Regions from separate parts of the Bradyrhizobium sp. NP1 genome, predicted to be linked through region 1. Evidence: predicted binding sites of a transcription regulator. Region 1 holds the regulator's gene; each other region holds the start of a gene.
What was found. Region 1 encodes LexA, which represses DNA repair genes until DNA is damaged. Its sites were predicted from a motif close to TGTTCNNNNTGTGTTCNG; they were not measured.
Positions count from the first base shown of each region.

Region 1 (4,963 bases):
GGTCGTGACGGCACGGCAGGCGCCGGCGCAATGCGAGGCCGCAACCATCGACCGCGCGCGCCTGCAAAGGCAGGGCACGCTGTCGGTTCGCCGTACGCGCCAGGGATTTTCCATCGGCGCGGTCAAGCCGCAGGGCTTCGACCGCCCATGGTCCCTGGCAATCGCTGGCGAGGGCGAGGTGGACGTCTCACCTGTTCTCAGGTCACCGCAAACCGCTCCGCGCGATGCGACACCGGCGGAGACCGATTTGCAGGCGGACGACTAGCGCGGCGCGCTCAACCCACGGGCTGCCGTCGCGGTGCCGGCGTCTCCACGGCAGGAGCTGCCTTCTCCGGGGTTCGCTGCGTCACCGGGAGTTGCAGCACCCGCGCACGCTGGCCTTCGCACAGTTGCGTCACCAGCACGAAGCTGCCATCCGGAAATTCGATCGCGTCATGGTGCCGTTCGGGCACGAGCGGATCGATCTTGCCGAACTTGCCGACGCGCGAGTTGATCGTCTTGGTCCAGATCCACCGGCTGTCGTATCTGACATCGGCGGCGAAGGCCAGCTCGGTACCGGGAAGCAGGCAAACCGCGACGCCTGGTTCGCGCTCGCTTGCGAAGCCGCGTGTCGAAGTCCCGCGGAAGGACGTTGTGATCAGTTCTTCGCCGACCTCGGCGGGACGGGACGCCACGGCATGCAGACTGTAGTCACACATCGGGTTGCTCCTCGTTCGAGATAGCGACCCGTGCCTGTGTGCGTGTCCCTGAGCATGCTCGCCGCACAATGCCTTTCGCCTGTGCCGCGAGGAGACCGATTGTTGTTTGTCGATCTTGCTGCGGGAGGCGCGGGCCCTATCAAAGTGGACGATAACGCCAACCCTTGGCTTCCTTGTAGGCAATTCTGCGACTCGCGGCCTGCGCGGCCATCACAAATTAGTTTGGCGTGAAGCGCAGTTTCTTTGGAACAAAAATGGCCTCTCGCGCATAGGCAGGGGGCTTCTGTCCGAGCAATGAGGACAGCGCGCGCGTTTTCCCGGCTGCCCATTTTCTTGTCACGTTTCCTGTCACGCGCTTCGCCTTATAAGCATGAGCGCGCTTGCGCTGTTGTCGCTGGCTCGTTGCTCCGTTTGGCATGCGAGCCTTGCAACGCGCGACAACACCACACGCGGCCGAGGCGGCGTTCAACCGCCGCGACCGTCCTGTACGCGGTGCCACTCAGTACTTCCGATACAGCCCGATCAGCTTGCCCTGGATCTTGACGCGGTTCGGCGGGAGTATCCGGACCTCGTAGGCCGTGTTGGCCGGCTCCAGCGCAATGGAAGCACCTCGGCGGCGAAAACGTTTCAGCGTCGCTTCCTCGTCATCGATCAGCGCGACGACGATGTCGCCGGTGTCGGCACTCTCGTTGCGCTGGATCAAAGCCATGTCGCCGTCGAGGATACCGGCATCGACCATGGAGTCGCCGCGCACCTCGAGCGCGTAGTGCTCACCGGAGCCGAGCATGTCGGGCGGCACGCTGATGGTGTGGCTGCGGGTCTGCAGTGCCTCGATCGGTGTGCCGGCGGCGATGCGGCCCATGACGGGCACCGCGACCGGACGCTCACCGTCATCGGCGGTGGAGCTGGCGCTGCGGCCCTTGCCGAGATTGCCTTCGATGACGCTCGGGGTGAAGCCGCGGCGGCTGCCGCCGCCGCTTGCGGAAAGCTCGGGCAGCTTGATCACCTCGATGGCGCGGGCGCGGTTGGGCAGGCGACGGATGAAGCCGCGTTCTTCCAGTGCGGTGATGAGGCGGTGGATGCCGGATTTCGAGCGCAGGTCGAGTGCGTCCTTCATCTCGTCGAACGAGGGCGGGACGCCGGCCTCTTTCAGCCGTTCATTGATGAAACGCAGAAGTTCGTACTGTTTGCGCGTGAGCATCTCGAGCAAGTCCCCCGGTTGATGGTGCCGATTGATGCGACCACGGGAGCGCGGCTCCCATTCTCGGCATCAAAGTAGATACCAGCACTCGAAACAAATCATGAACGGACACTATATGTTCGATATGTGTTCCGCAACCACTTAATTTCCGGTGAACGCGCTCCGAGGGCGCGGAACCGCTGCCCGATCGCCTCAGTCAGGCAGTCGCAGCACGTCGCAAGACGCGCCCGCTTTCGCCGCCGGCGCAAATGGCGGACGGATCAGAAGTGCCTGTGCCGCAGCGAGATTCGCAACCAGCGAGCTGTCCTGGTGATTGACCGGCGTGGCGATCAGCGTGCCGTCGTCGCGCTCGTCGAGCCGCGCGCGCAAGTAATCCTCGCGCTGATCGTTGGCGCCGACGTCGCGGCCGAGCAGGGCGGTTTCACGTGCATGGTGAATCACCGAGCGACCCGAAAGCGCGCGAATCAACGGCACCAGAAACAGGAAGGCGCAGACATAGGAGGAAACCGGATTGCCGGGCAGGCCGATCACCCGGAGCGCGCCGAGCCGGCCGTGCATCATCGGCTTGCCCGGGCGCATCGCAATGCGCCAGAACGCCATGGTCACGCCTTCTGCCCGAAGCGACCGGTGCACCAGGTCATGGTCGCCGACCGAGGCGCCGCCGGTCGTGATCAGGATGTCGGCGCCGGAATCCCGGGCGCGGCGGATGCCCGACGTGGTCGCTTCCAGCGTGTCGGCGGCGACCCCGAGATCGATCGTGTCGGCGCCCTCGGCGCGCGCCAGCGCGCGCAGCGAATAGCCGTTGGAATAGACGATCTGGCCCGGGCCGGGCGTTGAGCCGGGCATCACCAGCTCGTCGCCGGTCGCCAGGATCGCGACCTTGGGCCGGCGCCGCACCGGAAGGTTGGGGTGATTCATGGCGGCCGCGAGCGACAGATGACGGTCGCCAAGCCGGGTGCCTCCTTGCAGCAGCACCTCGCCCTGCCTGAAATCGATGCCGGGGCCGCGGATATGGCGGCCGACGCTGGCCGCCTCGGTGATGCGGATGGTGTTGCCGTCGGCCTCGGTGTCCTCCTGGATCACCACGGCATCGGCGCCGTCGGGGATGACGCCGCCGGTGAAGATGCGCACGGCCTCGCCTTGCCCGACCCGTCGTTCGAACGGGCGGCCGGCTGCGACCTCGCCGATCACGGTCAGCCGCGCGCCTGCCTGCGCCGCATCCGCCGCGCGCACCGCGTAGCCGTCCATCGCCGACATCGCCTGCGGCGGCTGGTTGCGCAGCGCAGCGACATCGCGCGCCAGCACGCGATGGTAGGCGGCATCCAGCGCCACCATTTCCTGTTCCAGCGGTTCGCTGTCTGCGAGGATCGCGGCCAAAGCGTCGGCAACCGGCATGAGGGCCACAGCGAAAACTCCTAAAATTCCTAGATCCCGAGTGCCTCGAGCGCGTCGGCGACGTCGCGCGACGATCGCACCTCGACCGCCTGCAGGCCGCAGGCCCGCGCACCCTCGATGTTTTCGGCGAGATCGTCGAAGAACACAATGCGCGAGGCGGGCACCCCGATCGCTTTCACGACATGATCATAGGCGGCGGTATCCGGCTTGCGCAGGCCGATCGTCGAGGACAGGTAGATTTCGCGGAAATGGCCGAGCAGGGGGCCATAGGCTTTCGAGAAGTGCTCGACGTGCGGCCGGTTGGTGTTCGAGAAGGCATAGAGCGGCATGCGCCGCGCGGCGCGCGCCAGCAGGGGGGCGATGCCGGGCATCTCGCCGGCGAAGATCGCGTTCCAGCCTTCGAGGAACTGGGCGTCGGAAATGGTGATCCCCAGCATCGCGCGCAGGCTGTCGAAATAGGCGGCATCGCTGATGGTGCCCACCTCGTGCTGCCGGTAGCTCTCGTCGCGCACGAAACGCGCGACCAGCTCTGCCGGCGCGCATCGGGCGTGGGTCGCCCAGCATGCGATCGCCTGGGAGAAGTCGATGTCGAGCACCACGCGGCCGAGGTCGAACAACAGGGCGTCCGCGGCGCCGGGGGAGAGCCGGGGTGAGGTCATCGCGCTCGAAACACCTACCAAGCGGCTCATCAGTAACGATAGGGCTCGATGTCGAGCAGCGGAAAGGCGCTGAACACGCCGGGCGGATTGGTCGCGGTCGCCGGATGCAGGCAGCTCTTGTCGAGCTTGGCGAAGGACGTGGCGCCGAGCAGGCCGAGGGTGCGGACCACCTCGTCCTCCAGCAATTCCAGCATGCGCAGCACGCCGGCCTCGCCGGCTGCGGCCAGCGCCCAGCATTGCAGGCGACCGATGCCGACGAGGTCGGCGCCGGCCGCGATCGCCTTGACGACGTCGCTGCCGCGGCAGAAGCCGCCATCGACCATGATCTTGGCGCGGCCCTTCACGGCATCGACGATCTCGGGCAGCACGTGCATGGCGCCGCGCCCGTGATCGAGCTGGCGGCCGCCGTGATTGGAGACGTAGATCCACTCGACGCCGTGGTCGAGCGCGATCTGGGCATCCTCGGCGGTGGCGATGCCCTTGATGACGAGCGGAATTTTGAACTTGTCCTTGATCAGCTTCACCGTGCGCCAGTCGAGCGCCTTCTGGTAGTCGCCGCCGGTGGCGCGCAGCCGGCTCTCGCGCACGTAGCGCTTGGCGATGTCGCGCTCGCGCCGGCTGTAATGGGCGGTGTCGACCGTGAGGCAGAAGGCGGCATAGTCGTTGGCGATCGCCCGGCTGACCACGTCCTCGACGAAGGCGTCGTCGCCGCGCACATAGAGCTGATAGAGACGCAGCGCGTTCGGCGCGGCTTCCGCGACCTTCTCGAGGCCGGGGTCGGAGACCGAGCTCAGCATGTGTGCCGCGCCGAACCGGCCGGCGGCGCTTGCCACGCTCGCCGCTGCACCCGGCTCGAAGACTTCGAGCGCGCCGACCGGGGCCAGCATGACCGGAAGGCGCATCGTGCGCCCGAAGCGCTCGACCGATGCATCGATGCGCGAGACGTCCCGCAGCACGCGCGGGCGGAAGGCGATCTCGTCGAGCGCCATGCGGTTGCGGCGCATCGTGGT
Region 1 is NZ_CP127385.1:3,737,308-3,742,270, forward strand. It holds gene QOU61_RS17870 (ComEC/Rec2 family competence protein) at 1-265, shown strand, start outside; gene QOU61_RS17875 (hypothetical protein) at 276-698, opposite strand; gene lexA (transcriptional repressor LexA) at 1,198-1,899, opposite strand; gene QOU61_RS17885 (molybdopterin molybdotransferase MoeA) at 2,092-3,303, opposite strand; gene QOU61_RS17890 (HAD-IA family hydrolase) at 3,324-3,953, opposite strand; gene QOU61_RS17895 (alpha-hydroxy acid oxidase) at 3,983-4,963, opposite strand, start outside.

Region 2 (4,963 bases), 1.9 Mb from region 1:
TGGCGTCTCATCTGGCCGCGCGCGGCATTTCGTGTCTCGGAATCGACATCACAGGCCAGGGTGCCTCCCTGCGCTTGAACGGTCTGAAGGCACGGCACGATACCGAAGTCTGCGCCACGGCCGCCTACGAGTGGCTCAGCGCGAGGCCCGAAGTAGATGCATCTCGGGTGGGATTGATCGGTGCGAGCATGGGCGGCTATTCCGCCCCGCGCGCGGTCGCATACGAGAAAAGGATAAAGGCGTGCGTCGCATGGGGGGCGATCTACGATTATCACGATGTTTGGGTTCGACGCCTCAACTCGATCGGCAGGGGCGCGACCCTGGATTACGGGCAGGCGCTGGGCACGACGGGCAAGCACCTGCTCAACATCGTCGGGGCCACGGATTTCGACGAGGCGCTGAAGCTGCTCGAGCCTTTCCATCTTCGCGAAGCGGCGCTGCTGATCTCCTGCGACATTCTCCTGGTTCACGGCGAGCATGATCGGCAGACCAGCCTCGAGAACGCGAAGGCGCTGTTCGCCGCGATCGGATCGAAAAACAAGCAAATGCGCGTTTACACCGCGGAGGAGGGCGGCGCTGCCCACGTGCAGCTCGATCGCCAGGAGCCGGCGGCGAGTCTGATCGCCGACTGGTTCACCGATCACCTTTGACTCGCTGATGGCGTAACTCGAGCGACGGGAGGGTGACGTGGGTTCCCTGCAACTGCGTGTCGTCCTCCTTTGCTCGGTGGTGGCATTCCTGGACGGGTTCGACATGCAATCGGTCGGGCCCGCCGCGAAGGAAATTGCGACCGATCTGAATGTTCTGACCGTCCATTTCGGTTGGCTGTCCAGCGCCTTTCAGATCGGCTTTCTTACCGGCTCGATGGTGTTCGGACCTCTCGGCGACCGGCTGGGTCGAAAGTGGCCGCTGGTCGGCACGACGGCGCTGTTTGCCGTTTGCTCCCTGGCGATGGCCGTTACGAGCTCTTTCGATCTGTTGTTGTTGTTTCGGCTGTTTGCCGGCATCGGTCTTGGAGGTGCCACGCCGATTTATGTGAGCCTCGCCTCCGATCAGGCTCCGCCCGACAAACGGGCGCGCGTCGTCACTCTGATGTCGGTGGCTGTGCCGCTCGGCGGCATGGCCGCCGGCCTCGTCAGCTCGGTGCTGATTCCCATGTTCGGTTGGAGAGCGGTGTTCTTTCTCGGCGGGATCGTGCCGCTCGCGGCCACGGCGGTCATAGCCGTCGCCCTGCCCAAGGAGGACGTGAAGCGGCCACCTGCGGCAGGACAACGGATGGGCACGACGACAACGGTCCAGCAACTTTTCGTCGCCGAAGAGCGAGTAAAGACGACGTGGTTGTGGCTCACCTCGCTGATGGTGTGGTCTGCGCTTGTCGTGAATGCTTTCTGGTCGCCGACCCTCATGCAGCAGGCGGGCTGGTCGGTTGCAACAGCCGGTCAGATGACCGGCGTCTACAATCTCGGCGGGGTTTTGGGAACGATAGCTATCGGAGCCGCGCCCGCGCGGCTGCGGTCCGATCAGGTACTGATGATCGCGCTCGCGGTCGGCGGCATATTGATTGCGCTCGTCGGCCTTTCTCTGGGCAGCAAGCCGCTTATGACAGGCGTAGTGTTCCTCTCCGGATTTTGCACGTCTGCGGCGGGGTATGCCTTGCTGGCGTTTTCCGCGACCGTCTATTCGGCCTTCATGCGTGCGACCGGCGTCGGCTGGGCGCTCGGATTTGGTCGCATCGGCGCGGTTCTGGCGCCGCCGGCAGCGGGGTTTTTGGTAGCGGGTGCTTTCCCCGTCGAACAGATGTATCTCTTCTTCGGCGTACCGTTCGTTCTGGCAAGCGTCTTCGTCAGTCTCCTGTGGCGAGAGATGGAACGACGTCCGAGCCATACGAGGACGACAACGGGCGCGAATCCTGAGAATGTTGCGCCGTGAACAGAAACCAACCGGCGCCGTTCAGGACACAACCGGGCGAGCTCTCGCCTGGAAACGGCATGCGCGCGCCGGATTAAAGGTCCTTCTGCGCAAGCTCGCGAAACGCGTCAGGGACGGAACGGGCGAAATCCAGCGCGACGGATCCATATCCGGCCGCCTCGTGCCCGAAGCGATCGCGGATCAGGTCGATGGCGTGGTCAGCCGACCAGCGCGCCATCCCTTGCCTCGTGCCGGGCCGGCGCTTCTCGTCGTCGAGTCCGAGTGGCAGTTCGAGTTGCATGTCCCAGCGCGTCTCGAGGTGCGACACAGAGATCGCCAGCAGCGAGATCGTCTTCTCGTCGGGATGATCAGCAAGCACCCTGCGTACGAGCTGCTCGGCGATCTCGGCCAGGATCGCGGTCGCCGAGATCGGCGCATCGAGCGTGACGGAGCGCGTGACCGATCGAAGGTCGGCGAAACGAACGCGGACGGTCACGGTTCGCCCGGGCCGCACGCTCGCCCGCAGCCGGGTGGCAACCCTGTCGGCAAGATGACGCAGCGCAGGGCCGAACACCTGCTCGTCGGCAGGCCTTTTGCCGAGTGCCGCCTGCGCGCCGGCCGAGTGCGCCCGGCCATGCGCTTTGATCTCTCGCGCATCGCGGTTCCACGCCAATGCTGTCAACTTCTTCCTGGCCGCGCGACCGAGTAGCTGCTCGAGCGACGATCCCGGCGCCCTCGCAAGCTGCCCGATGGTATGGATGTCGATTTCGGCGAGTCGGGCTCTGGTGACCGGGCCGACACCCCACATCAGCTCGACGGGTAGCTCATGCAGAAAAGCGAGCTCGGCGTCGGGATCGACCACCACCAGCCCGTCGGGCTTAGCCACTTGCGAGGCGACTTTGGCCAGGTGCTTGGTGCGTGCGACGCCAATCGAGATCGGCAGGCCAAGCTCTGCGCGGACGCGGCGCCGGACCGCACTGGCGATCTCGCCCGGCGATCCGAACAGATGCGTGCAGCCTGCAACGTCGGCGAAGGCCTCGTCGATTGAAATCCGCTCGACCAGCGGGGTGAAATCATTGAGCACATCGATCGCCGCATCACCCAGCCGCTTGTATTGCTCGAAATGGCCGTCGACGAAGATCAGGTGTGGACAGAGTTCGCGCGCCCGCCATCCGGACATGCCACCGCTGACGCCGAAGGCCTTGGCTTCGTAGGACGCGGCGAGCACGACGCCGCCGCCGACCGCGATCGGCTTGCCGCGCAGAGATGGGTTGAGCAGCTGCTCGACGGATGCATAGAAGGCGTCGAGATCCGCGTGGAGGATGCTGGCCGTCGTTTCCATCCCGACCGTTCCGCCGCGACATTTGGAGTATTTGACCATAAGAACAAAAAGAGAACATTAAGTCAATGGTGGTTCTGCCTCCCGGGGCTCCGGCGTGGCGCTTCACAATGCAAGCCAAAGAGGCGGACGCGGGAGGCACGTGCCCTTTCAACATTCGACTTTGGGCACGCAGGAGCTGAGCTCGTTCAGGACGAACTAACGAGCTGCATCATGCGTAAGGTCCGACAGGTAACAGATCGCACCTGAGACATCGGTGACAACCTCGTGCCGAACGGGTTGTCGAGGGGCTGCGAGGTTTTCTGCGCGAGGTCGAAATATCCATCGCGACTACTCGCTGGCCCGACGCCTCGGGTGACCGGATCCATCACCTAATCTTGTTGGATTAAGGCTGCGATAAATCGGTCTCGAAGGAAGAAGAGCCAGCCCTTTCCGGGTCCGCTCTATGGTGCGCCATAACCCTGCTACACGGGAGAATCGCAGTGAGTGCTGATCGATCGCGACGTGCTGTTCTCGTTTACGCAATGTTGGCAGTGAGAACCATTGCGCTTGGCATTCCTGCCGCGCGTGCACCTGACGCCGCGTATGTTCCGGACCAGTATGTGGTCCGGCCGAGCGTCCAAGTTCGCCACGTGGATTGCGGATCCGCGCCGCGAACCGTGCAACCCCATATGCCTGCGCGCGATCCTTTCGCGCAGATGTTGCTGGGGTAAATGGCCCTCAAGCTCGGCGGCCGCAGGATGGTCACCGCTCTGCCGCGCAAGCTTCTTCACTCGTGGAGTCGGTGACTTTTGACTTCGTTCAAGATCGACAACTGGGAGCGAGCCATGCCAGGCAAGATCGTTTTTGTTGGTGTAATGGTTCTGGCGTCGTTGTTGCCGGCGAGCGCTGGATTGGCAGAGGATGCTCGGCTACCTCACAAAGGTGAGTGGCCGATTCAAAATGGTCGCAACTACCAACCAACTCAGCACGATTTGAAAGCGTTGGATTTCGAGGATGTCACGCCCGATCAGGCGCGCGAGCTCGACCGATTGTACGATCAGCTCCTGTCAGGCGGTGAGAAAGTTCGCAACCGGCGTCCAGCACGCGCACATTGATCGCCCTGTCTCGGCCAACACGTATTCCTGCTCGCGTTGCAGGGATCGGGCGCGAGCGCGGGCCGGGAAATCGAGCCGAACAGCTCCTTGAAGTTAACGTGGCTTCACGATGCAAGCCAAAGAGGCGGGAGGTGGAGCGGAGTTCGTCTATGAAAAATCCGGGATGCCATTTGGGCAAAGCGACTCGGCAATACCTTGGATGTCGCGGTTCTCGAAGACCGGACCTCGGCGCTCATCCGTTCGCTGCAACGTGACCTCGACCATCACTCGGGCCAGATCGTCGGCGCGGATCACCTGGTGGGGGAACAGCACCCGAAACGCAGGGTAGATCGCGCGCAACAGGCGGTAGCTGAAATTCGGTTCCCTCCGCGGCGTCCCCGGGTAGATATATGCGGGTCGGAAGAGGTAAACGCCGGGGAAGCCCGCCGCGAGCAATGCGTTCTCGGCCTCGCCCTTGTAGCGTGCAAAGGGCATCCGACTTCGTCCGGTCGGGTCTGCGCCAGCACCGCTTAAAAATGCGAATGCCGCGGCGGGGCTGCTGCCACGGAGAACGCGCGCGAACTCGATCGTGTAGTCTACGGTTATCGTGCGTAGCTCTTTGTCCGATACCGTCCCCGTG
Region 2 is NZ_CP127385.1:1,803,244-1,808,206, forward strand. It holds gene QOU61_RS08640 (alpha/beta hydrolase family protein) at 1-650, shown strand, start outside; gene QOU61_RS08645 (MFS transporter) at 688-1,929, shown strand; gene dinB (DNA polymerase IV) at 2,003-3,250, opposite strand; gene QOU61_RS08655 (hypothetical protein) at 4,075-4,344, shown strand; gene QOU61_RS08660 (NAD(P)H-binding protein) at 4,492-4,963, opposite strand, start outside.
Region 2: a site for LexA is predicted at 3,290-3,307, ahead of dinB (DNA polymerase IV). Genes of this name have one in related genera too.

Region 3 (4,963 bases), 1.6 Mb from region 1:
CCGCGGCCCGCCTCGTCGCAGCCCGCGATCGGCCAGATGCCGCGCTTGATCAGCGCGCGCTCGCGCCGGAAGCTCGGCGGGGCCACCGCGATCACGCCCTTCGGCGGCTTCGCGTCTTCCTTTCCGGCTTTTTCCCTGCCGGCTTTTTCCTTGCCGGCTTTTTCCCTGCCGGCCTTCGCCGTCCCCTGGCGGGATTTCTTCGCGCTCTCGTCCCGAATCATGGACGGGATCGTTGCGCCGGCGGACGCGCCCGCGCAACCGGGAACTCGGCGCAATTCCCATTATTCAAGCTGCCATGCGATGACGGCGGCTAGTCTTTCAGATGAACGCGGCGGTCCTCGCCGACCTCGACGCCCGGCGCGACCACGACCTCCCACAAATGGCCATCGGGATCGGCGAAATGGCCGCAATAGCCGCCATAACTGGTCCGACCTGCTTTCTTGATCAGCGAAGCGCCCTTCGCGACCGCGAACGCGAGCACGGTATCTACCTCCTCCACCGAACGGCAGTTCCAGGCCAGCGTCACCCCACGGAACGCCTGCGGCCGCGGCGCAACGGCAACTTCCGCCTCCCCGGCGAGCTCGTCCCATGGGAACAGCCCGATCACGGTGGCGCCAGTTTCAAAGAATGCCACGGCCTCGCCGGTCGCACGCATCTTCCGCGCGAAGCCGAGCGCCTCGTAGAACGAGATCGCCCGCCGCATGTCGACGACGCCGAGCGTGATGACGGTGAAGCGCGGGACAGGCACGGGCTCGCTCATTTCTTACTCTCCACTTGCTCGTTGTCTTCTTACTCGTTGTCTTCGGACCGACGCTAGAACAGGTTGAGCTGCTGGCCGCCGCCTTTCGGCTTCACGAAATGATCGGTCGTAAGCCTGGAGCGGCGCTTGTTGAGCCCGAGCTTCTCGCAGGCGATCTCGAAGCGGCGCCCGATCATCCAGGCCATCGGTCCAGTGCCCTTCATCCGCGTTCCCCACTGCGAGTCATAGTCGCGGCCGCCGCGCATGTCGCGGATCAGCGTGAAGACATGGCGATAGCGGTCCGGATAGTTCGCAAGCAGCCATTCGCGGAACAGGTCGCGCACCTCGAGCGGCAGCCGCAGCAGCACATAGCTTGCCTCCTTGACGCCGGCGTGAGCGGCGGCATCGAGGATGCGCTCGATCTCGGCGTCGTTGAGCGCCGGTATCACCGGCGCGACCATCACGGTCGTTGGAATGCCGGCCGCGGCAAGCTGCTGCAAGGCCTCCAGCCGCTTCGGCGGCGTCGAGGCGCGCGGCTCCATGGTGCGCGCGAGCTTCGGGTCGAGCGTCGTCACCGAGAGCGCGACCTTGACCAGGCTGCGTTTCGCCATCCGCTGCAGGATATCGATGTCGCGCACGACGAGCGCCGATTTGGTGACGATGCCGACGGGGTGGCCGGCACGTTCCAGCACTTCGAGAATGCCGCGCATGATCTTCCATTCGCGCTCGATCGGCTGATAGGGATCGGTGTTGGTGCCGATCGCGATCATGCGCGGTTCGTAGCCGGGCGCCGCAAGCTCCTTCTCGAGCAGCGCGGGCGCATCGGGCTTCGCCAGCAGCTTCGATTCGAAATCGAGCCCCGGCGAGAGGCCGAGATAGGCATGGGTCGGCCGCGCGAAGCAGTAGACACAGCCATGCTCGCAGCCGCGATACGGATTGATGGAGCGGTCGAAGCCGATATCCGGGGAGTCGTTGCGGGCAATCACCTTGCGCGAGCTGTCGAGCGCGACCGTGGTCTTGAACGGCGGCAGCTCGTCGAGGCTTTGCCAGCCGTCGTCGAAGGCCGTGCGCGCCTCGGCCTCATAGCGGCCGCTGGCGTTGGATTGCGCGCCGCGCCCGCGCCGCCGCGGCGCTTCGATCGCAACGTCAAGCTCGGGAAAATCCTTCTCGACAAGATCCTTCTCGACAATATCCTTGGGCGCACCCGCCGGCTCGGAGGGCGCCTTGACCGGCGGGTGCTTGAGGGCATGAGAGGATGCTCGACTCATGGCTCCATCATTAGCAGGCCACAAGAACAAAGCAAGAACACATTCGGGTGAGGAGCGGCCGGGCTGCCGCAAATAGCTGCACGGCGGGAGGCTGCGCAGCTTGTGACAAGATGATAACAGTGCAGCGTTTTTCACGCTTCCTGGACCCCGAAGCCTCGATCATGCTGAGCGTCATCATCGCGACCGAAGGCGCCGAGGCACCGGCGGTCGCCACCCTGGCCGCGCTGGTGCCGGGCGCCGCCGCAGGCCTGGTGCGCGAGGTGCTGCTGGTCGACCGCGCCGACAATAATGTGATCGAGCGGGTCGCCGATGTCGCCGGCTGCCGGTTCCTGCGCTTTGCGGGATCGCGGGCTGCCGCGCTTGCCGCCGGCGCGCGGCAGGCGCGCTCGCCCTGGCTGATGTTCCTGCACGCCGGCGCCGTGCTCGATGCCGGCTGGATCGAGGAAACCAGCCAATTCATCCAGAGCGTGGCGGCGGGCGGGCGGCCGCGCGCCGGTATGTTCCGCTACGCCCGCTCGCCCTATGCCGAGGTGGCTTTGCGCGACCGCTTCAAGACCTTGACCCGCCTGTTCTTGGGCCCCTCCGCCGAACAGGGCCTCCTGATCGCCCGCGACCATTATGAGCGGCTCGGCGGCCACGCCGGCGACAATGGCCGCGCCGAGGCCCGCCTGATCCGCAGGCTCGGCCGCTCCTCCCGCATCCTTCTGCGCAGCCGCATCGTGGTGGCGTGAACCGGCCGCAGGTCGCAACAGGTCTTGCATTATGGTTGATTTTGTCAAATAATCGCTTGATGAAATCAAATACTGCCCTGGACAACCAGATTGCCGCCGTGCGCGGCTTCAGCCGCTTCTACACGCAGAAGCTCGGCATCATCGAGCCGAAGCTGCTCGACAGCCCCTGGACGCTGCAGGAGGCGCGGATCATCTACGAGATCGCGCATCATCCGCGCTGCAGCGCCACCGAGCTGACCCGAACGCTCGGCCTCGACGCCGGCTTCCTCAGCCGCACGCTGAAGGCGCTGCAGCGGCGCGGGATCGTGGCGCGCACACCGTCCAGCGATGATCGACGCACCAGCGAGATCGAGTTGACCGCCGCGGGCCGCAAGGCCTTCGCCGCGCTCGATGCGCGCTCGCGCAGCGACGTCGGCCACCTGCTCGGAAGCCTCGACGAGAACGAGCGTGCCGCCGTGGTCGGCGCAATGACGCGGATCGAGCAGGCGCTGGAGCCGCCGGCGCGAAAAGGCGCAGGCTTCCTGCTGCGCAGCCATCGGCCCGGCGACATCGGCTGGGTGATTTCGCGCCACGGCGCGGTCTATGCCCAGGAATATGGCTGGGACATTTCCTTCGAGGCGCTGGTCGCCGAGATCGCGGCGGAGTTTTTGAGGAACTTCGATCCCGCGCGCGAGCATTGCTGGATCGCGGAGGTCGACGGCGAGCCGGCGGGTTCGATCTTCCTGGTCCGGGGAAGCGGCGATGTCGCCAAGCTCAGGCTGCTGCTGGTGGAAAAAAAGGCGCGCGGTCTCGGCATCGGGCGCGCGCTGGTCGAGCAATGCATCCGCTTCGCGCGCGAGGCCGGCTATTCGGCGATCACGCTGTGGACTCAGAGCAGCCTCGTCGCCGCGCGCGACATCTATCAGCGCGCCGGCTTCCTCCGCACCGATCAGAAAAAGCATCACAGCTTCGGCGTCGACCTGGTCGGCGAGACCTGGGAGATGAAGCTTTAGAACCGTCATTACGAGGAGCTGTAGGGTGGGCAAAGGAGCGTAGCGACGTGCCCACCCTTATCGAAGTGAAACATTTGATGGTGGGCACGCTTCGCTTTGCCCACCCTACGATCCCCGCATGGGACGAAACAGCCATGATCATGGGTCCTGGCGTTCGCCGGGACGGCATCGCCTCCGATTTCCGGATTCAAATGTCAAAGAGCTATTGGGCTGTCATCGCCCGGCTCGACCGGGCGATCCAGTATTCCAGAGACGGCCGTGCTCACTTGAGACGCCTCTGGGATACTGGATGCCCCGCTTGCGCTGAGCATGACGACGGAGACGTACAAGGTCGCCTTCCCGCGGCGCGCTTGCGCCCGAGTTTTGCGAATAACGATCCCTCTGACAGCAGAGGGCGCAGGGAAAGCCGGGTGCCGATCGCACCCGCGGCCTCGCGTGCAACAAAAAAGCACACGAGTTAGTCACCACAGGTTTGACCGAAACAATCCGGCCTTCCCCGCGCGATTGGTTTTAACGGGTTCCTTCGTGCTCTCCCCGGTGACCGGGCTTTCTTGCCACCGTCGCCTGCAGATCATCATCCGCAAACTTGGCATCAGCGTCGGGATGCCAGGACCACACGACTTCGCCGCCCGCAATAGTCGCCGCTCGTCTGGCGACGCCATCACGTCCATCGCATCCCGCTCCAACGTTCGTGACGACGCGTAACGCCCCTCTCACCGGCGCAGGACGCACCGATTGGAGCCACTGATTTGCCCGACGCGACAAGCGGAATATTTTTTGGATCAGGACTGGACGACCCAAATCAGCCTGAAATTGCTGGATAAATTCGCCGGACGGCGCACACGATATCGCCTCCAGCCACATCGCGAACGCGGCGACGCCGAGGCGCAGTTGTAATGCGGGTCCATATCCCGAAGTGCTATGCTGCCTGCGGCACTTCAGCGATTGCGAAGATGGGCTTGGGTAGCGGCAACGATGTCGCTCGAAGTCGCAGAGAACCCCAGTGATTCAGTAGGACTACTGCCGCGGCGCTCGTCACCGTTCCAAGTCTGATCAAACGCTCAGCAGAGGAGGGATGACATGAAGCAGATCGGCCAGCTGTTACTGCTTTCAACCTGCGCAAGCGCGGTTGCCGGAGCCAGTGTGCTCGCTCTCGCCAAGGGAGGTCTGACAGAACATTTCGAGCTTCGAAGCGTTGCCGATCGTGGCACTGCGGCATCTTTGCCGGACGGC
Region 3 is NZ_CP127385.1:2,158,712-2,163,674, reverse strand. It holds gene rnhB (ribonuclease HII) at 1-221, opposite strand, end outside; gene QOU61_RS10370 (VOC family protein) at 311-760, opposite strand; gene QOU61_RS10365 (PA0069 family radical SAM protein) at 814-2,007, opposite strand; gene QOU61_RS10360 (glycosyltransferase family protein) at 2,169-2,738, shown strand; gene QOU61_RS10355 (bifunctional helix-turn-helix transcriptional regulator/GNAT family N-acetyltransferase) at 2,798-3,730, shown strand; gene QOU61_RS10350 (tetratricopeptide repeat protein) at 4,811-4,963, shown strand, end outside.
Region 3: a site for LexA is predicted at 2,030-2,047, ahead of QOU61_RS10365 (PA0069 family radical SAM protein). Genes of this name have one in related genera too.

Region 4 (4,963 bases), 370 kb from region 1:
CCGTCTTTGGGACGGAGACATCCGATGGCGCGCAAGGCGAAAAAGCGCAAATACTCGAGAAGCGCGGGCAGCGACGTAGAGAACGAGATGCGCCGCTACAAGAAGGGCACCGCGAAGAGCGGCCGTGGTGGCAGGGCCGGCAAGGTCAAGAGCCGCAAGCAGGCGATCGCGATCGGCCTTTCCAAGGCCCGCAAGAAGGGCAAGAAAGTGCCGAAGAAGAAATCCGCCAGAAGTCGCTAGATGTAACGCCCTGCTATTTCCCGGCCGTCTTCTGCTTGCCGCCGTCCGCCTCCAGCCCGACGGTGCGGCCGGGGAAGCCGGCGGCGTCGAAATAGCGCTGGGCTCCGACGCGCTGGAAGTTGAGCACGGTGCGCAGCCCGTTCGCGGCCGGCTCCGACTTGACCGAGCCGGCGAATGCCTTAGGCGTCGCGCCATTCGGCATCGCTTCGGTCATCACGCGTCCGATCAGTTCGCCCTTGGCGTTCTGTTTCAGGCCGAGGATGCGCGCCGCGGTCGCGCCGACATCGGCATTGCTGACGGGCAGGGGATCGACAAAGCCCGACTTGAAATCCGGGCCGATCGCGGCCGTGAAGTTCAAGGTGTCGCCGCGACCGAAGCTGCCATGCATGCCCTGGCCCTGGCGCAGCACCGTGTCGGCGATCTCGACCGAGCAGTTGGTCGGCTCGTCGCATCCCGACGAATAGGAGCGGAAATTGACGACGATCGAGGGCGTCGGCGTCACCGCCGTGCCCTTCATGCCGATCTGCGACATCGGCAGCGTGCCCGGAAAGCGGCCGAGCGCGTCGTCGACGAAGAGGCCGCTGACATAATCCTGGTCGAGCAGCGCCTTGATGGTGCGCGCAGCAAGCTTCCTGTCCTTGTTCGGCAGGTAGATCAGGTCCGAGCCGCCATTGGTGGCGACGACCAGATCGGGCTTGGCCGGATCCTTGCCGAGCACGCCGTTGCCCGCCTTCGGATGGGCGCCTTCGGCGACGCGCGCGTTCTTGTCGTTGGGATCAAACAGCGGCAGATCGAGCGCCTTTGCGAGATCGAGCGCGACGAAGCCCATGGGCAGGAAATCCTTCGGGGTGTCGTCATAGCTTAGCTTGGCCGACGGGCTCGTCTTGCTCTCCTTGGAGATCGTGGAGAAGCCGTGGTCGGAGGTGACGACGATGTTGGTGGTGGCGGCAAGCCCGAGGTCGTCGAGCGCCTTGCGCAGTTGCGCCAAATTGTCGTCGGCGTTCTTGATGCCGGCCATCGAGGTCGGCCCGTTGATCCCCGGCGTGACCGTGTTGAGGCTGTCGCCCGTGTTGTGCTGGCTGCCGTCGGGGTCGCGCGACCAGAACACCAGCACGAACGGTTTTGCGCGCGCCTTGAACATCGGCAGCACGACCTTGGTGGCGACGTCGGCCATATAGGCCTGCTGTGCGACATTGGCGACCGTGGTGCCCGGCGTCTTGGCGTCGCCCGCCTTGCCGTTGTCGCCGCGCGAGGGCGTCGCCAGCGCAAGTCCGGCCTTGGTCAGCGCGTCCTTCATCTCGTCGGACAGCGGAACGCCGCTCTTAGCGCCGGTCGAGTCGTCGATCACGATGGTGTTCTTGCCGCGGTCGGTGTGATCGAAGATCAGGGTCGGGCCGACCTTGCCGATCGCCGCCGTGCTGAATCCCTGTCCGCGCGCCATCTTCAGGATGGTTTCCTCATTGAGGTAGTCGCCGCCGAAATGCTCGTCGACATCGCCGAGCACGGCGTCGTTCTCGATGAAGGGCACCACCGTGTCGCCCGCCGGCGCGGAGCTGAACGCGGTGTAGATGGTGTTGCTGAAGGTGCCGGTGTCGCCGAGATAGTGGCCGCTCGCGATTGCCGATCCGTTCGCCATGGTGAAGGTCGGAAACAGCGAGTGCGAATTCCTGAAGTGAACGCCCTGGTCGCGCAGCGCGGCCATCGCGGGTGCGGTGGCAGGCGTGACGATGCGGCCGCGCAAGCCGTCCGGAATGAACAGGATCAGGTTGTGCGGCGTGTTGTTCTGCGCGAAAGCGGGGGCAGCGCCGAGCGCGAACAGGCTTGCGGACAACAACAGGATGGCGCGGCGCATGGCATTCCCCCGAGGCATGGCAAATGGCGGATTCTGGTCGCCGCCTGTCTAGTTCTGCCGTGCGACGGATTTGTTACAGCGGTCCTTCGCGCGAGCCCAGCCTAGGTTCCCGATTTCCGGTGCGGGCGCAACTCTCGGCCGCCATCCGGGCGGCAGGCAGGGGTGAGGCGCGCGACCCTAGAATGAGTCCGCCAGCGCAATTTCCGCCTCCAGGGCGCCTATGCGCCGGAGCGCCTCGGCTTGGGTCAGATTTTCCTCGAATTGGCGCGGCTGGTAGGCTTCCCGGCTAAGCCTTTTCAGCTTTCCGGCCTGGGCGCGCGTCATTTGTGAACGTAATCGCTCTTGAACATCGGTCATATCCGCCTCCAAATAGGGTCTGGGGCTTGACTCTATGTTCTCTTTTTGTTCTAACAAGCCATGGACAACAGAATTAATGAGATCCGGCGCAAGATGAGTGCCTTGCGTGCGGACATGATCGAAGCCGAGGCCACGGTCCGCGAGCAGGTCAAGCTAGGCCTGGACTGCGCGGAATCCGCGACGCGGCTGATCGCGATGCGGCGCGAACTGGTCGTTCTGATCGACGACTGGAAAGCGGCCGGCGGCACCGATCGGCTGCCTACCGTGCAGGAGCGGCTGAAGTCCTCTCCGCGTGCGGCGGAGAAGAGCGAGAAGCCGCGGGTCGTCGCGCACGACTGAGCGCAGCAGACGTATCAGCGAGCGGCGATACGCTCCGACATCGCCTTGCGCAGGATGCGTGACAGCTGCTCCACCGAGTAGGGCTTCTGGATCAGTTCGAAGCCGCGGTCGGCGTTTTCCGCGAGCACGTTGCTGTACCCGCTGGTGAGCACCACCGGCAGGCCGGGATAGCGCGTGCGGATGATGCCGGCGAGCTCGACGCCATCCATGCCGGGCATGATCACGTCGGAGAACACCAGGTCGAATTCGTTCTCGGCCAGGATCGCAAGCGCGGCATCGGCGTCGGCGACCCGGCGCACCGTATAGCCGAGATCCTCGAGCAGCTCGGTCGAGAAACGCCCCACATCGTCATTGTCCTCGACGACCAGGATGCGGTAGCCGCGCCCGGCGCTGGCGGGCTCGCTCGCGCCCGCGGCAAGGTTCGCGCCGCTCTCCGCGATCGCGACCCGCGGCAGGTAGATCGTGAAGGTTGAGCCGCGTCCAACTTCGCTTGCAACCTCGATATCGCCGTCTGACTGCTTGGCGAAGCCGAATGCCTGGCTCAGGCCAAGCCCGGTGCCCTTGCCGACCTCCTTGGTCGTGAAGAAGGGCTCGAAGATCGCCGCGAGATGCTCGGCTGGGATGCCGGTGCCGGTGTCGGTGACGGAAATCGCAACGAAATCCCCCGCGCGTGCCGGCTGGCCGCGCAGTACGGGGATCGCGCCGCTCTTGCGGACGGAGAAGGTGAGGCGGCCTTCGCCTTCCATCGCGTCGCGCGCGTTGATTGCCAGGTTCACCAGGGTCGTCTCGAACTGCGCGACGTCGGCGATCGCGAAATATTCGGGACCATCGACTGCGACGTCGATCGCGATCCGGCCGCCGACCAGCGGGCGAATGAGCTGCGCGACGGTTTCCACCTGGCTGCCGACATTGAACACCTGCGGCTTGAGCGGCTGGCGCCGGGCAAAGGCGAGCAGCTGCGCGGTCAGCTTGGAAGCGCGCTCCACCGTCTCGGCGATCGCATCGACATAGCGGCGCCGCCGATCGTCGGAGAGCTCGCGCCGGCGCAGGAAGTCGGTGGCCGAGCGGATGATCGTCAGCAGGTTGTTGAAATCGTGCGCGACGCCGCCGGTGAGCTGGCCGACCGCCTCCATCTTCTGCGACTGGCGCAGCAATTCCTCGGCCTGGCGGCGCTCGGTGACGTCGACCGCTTCCGGCACCACGCCGGAGACCTTGCCGTCCTGGTCGAACACCGGCCGCATCACGCATTCGAAATGGCGGTCGCCAACCGGCAGACGCAACCGCACCTCGAGCCGGACCTCGCTGCCGTTGCGCGCCTTCAAAAAGGCGCCGCGGATGTTCTCGGGCATGCCTGGAGTTGCGGTAAACCAAGGCGTCTCCCAGAACGGGCGGCCGATGACGTCGCGCGCCGCGGCGCGGATCCCGACAAGAGCGATCTTGTTGACGTAGAGCACCTCGCCGTCGAGGCCGAGCAGCCCCTGATACTGATGGCTGGTCTCCAGGATGGCGCGGAGCTGCGCCTCGCTCGACTGGAGCTGCGAGGTGCGTTGGCGGATGCGCTGCTCCAGCGTCTCGTTGAGCCGGCGCAATTCGATCTCGGCCCGCTTCGAGGTCGTGATGTCGTGGGCGACGCCGATGAAGCCGATATGCTTGCCGGCGGCGTCCCAGCGTGGCTGTGATTCCGATCGCATCCAGCGCCATTCGCCGTCGGCGCGCCGATAGCGGGCTTCCAGCACGAAGGGTTTGAGGGAGGATTCGCCGGCGATCTGTTCCTGCAGGATGCGCGGCAGGTCGTCGGGATGCAGCACCTTGCGCCAGTCGAAATTGATCGCTTGCTCGAACGGCAGGCCGAGGAAGTCGAGATAGGCCTGGTTGGCGAAGGATCGGTTGCGGTCGAGCTTGGTGACCCAGATCGGCACCGGGGCGCTGTCGGCGATCAGGCGGAAGCGCTGCTCGCTTTCCCGCAGCGCCGCCTCGGCCAGCACCTTTTCCGTGGTCTCGGCGACCGCGCAGAACATCCCGGCGACCTTGCCCTGTTCGTCACGCACCGGCGAATAGGAGAAGGTGAACCAGGTCTGCTCGTCGAAGCCGTGCCGGTTCATGATCAGCGGCAGGTCCTGACGGTAGGTCGCTTCGCCCGCCATCGCGGACGCGATCAGCGGGCTGATGTCGGGC
Region 4 is NZ_CP127385.1:3,368,948-3,373,910, forward strand. It holds partial or broken gene QOU61_RS16030 (DUF6496 domain-containing protein) at 25-231, shown strand; gene QOU61_RS16035 (alkaline phosphatase family protein) at 254-2,092, opposite strand; gene QOU61_RS16040 (DUF3072 domain-containing protein) at 2,270-2,449, opposite strand; gene QOU61_RS16045 (hypothetical protein) at 2,564-2,788, shown strand; gene QOU61_RS16050 (PAS domain-containing hybrid sensor histidine kinase/response regulator family protein) at 2,803-4,963, opposite strand, start outside.
Region 4: a site for LexA is predicted at 2,485-2,502, ahead of QOU61_RS16040 (DUF3072 domain-containing protein). Genes of this name have one in related genera too.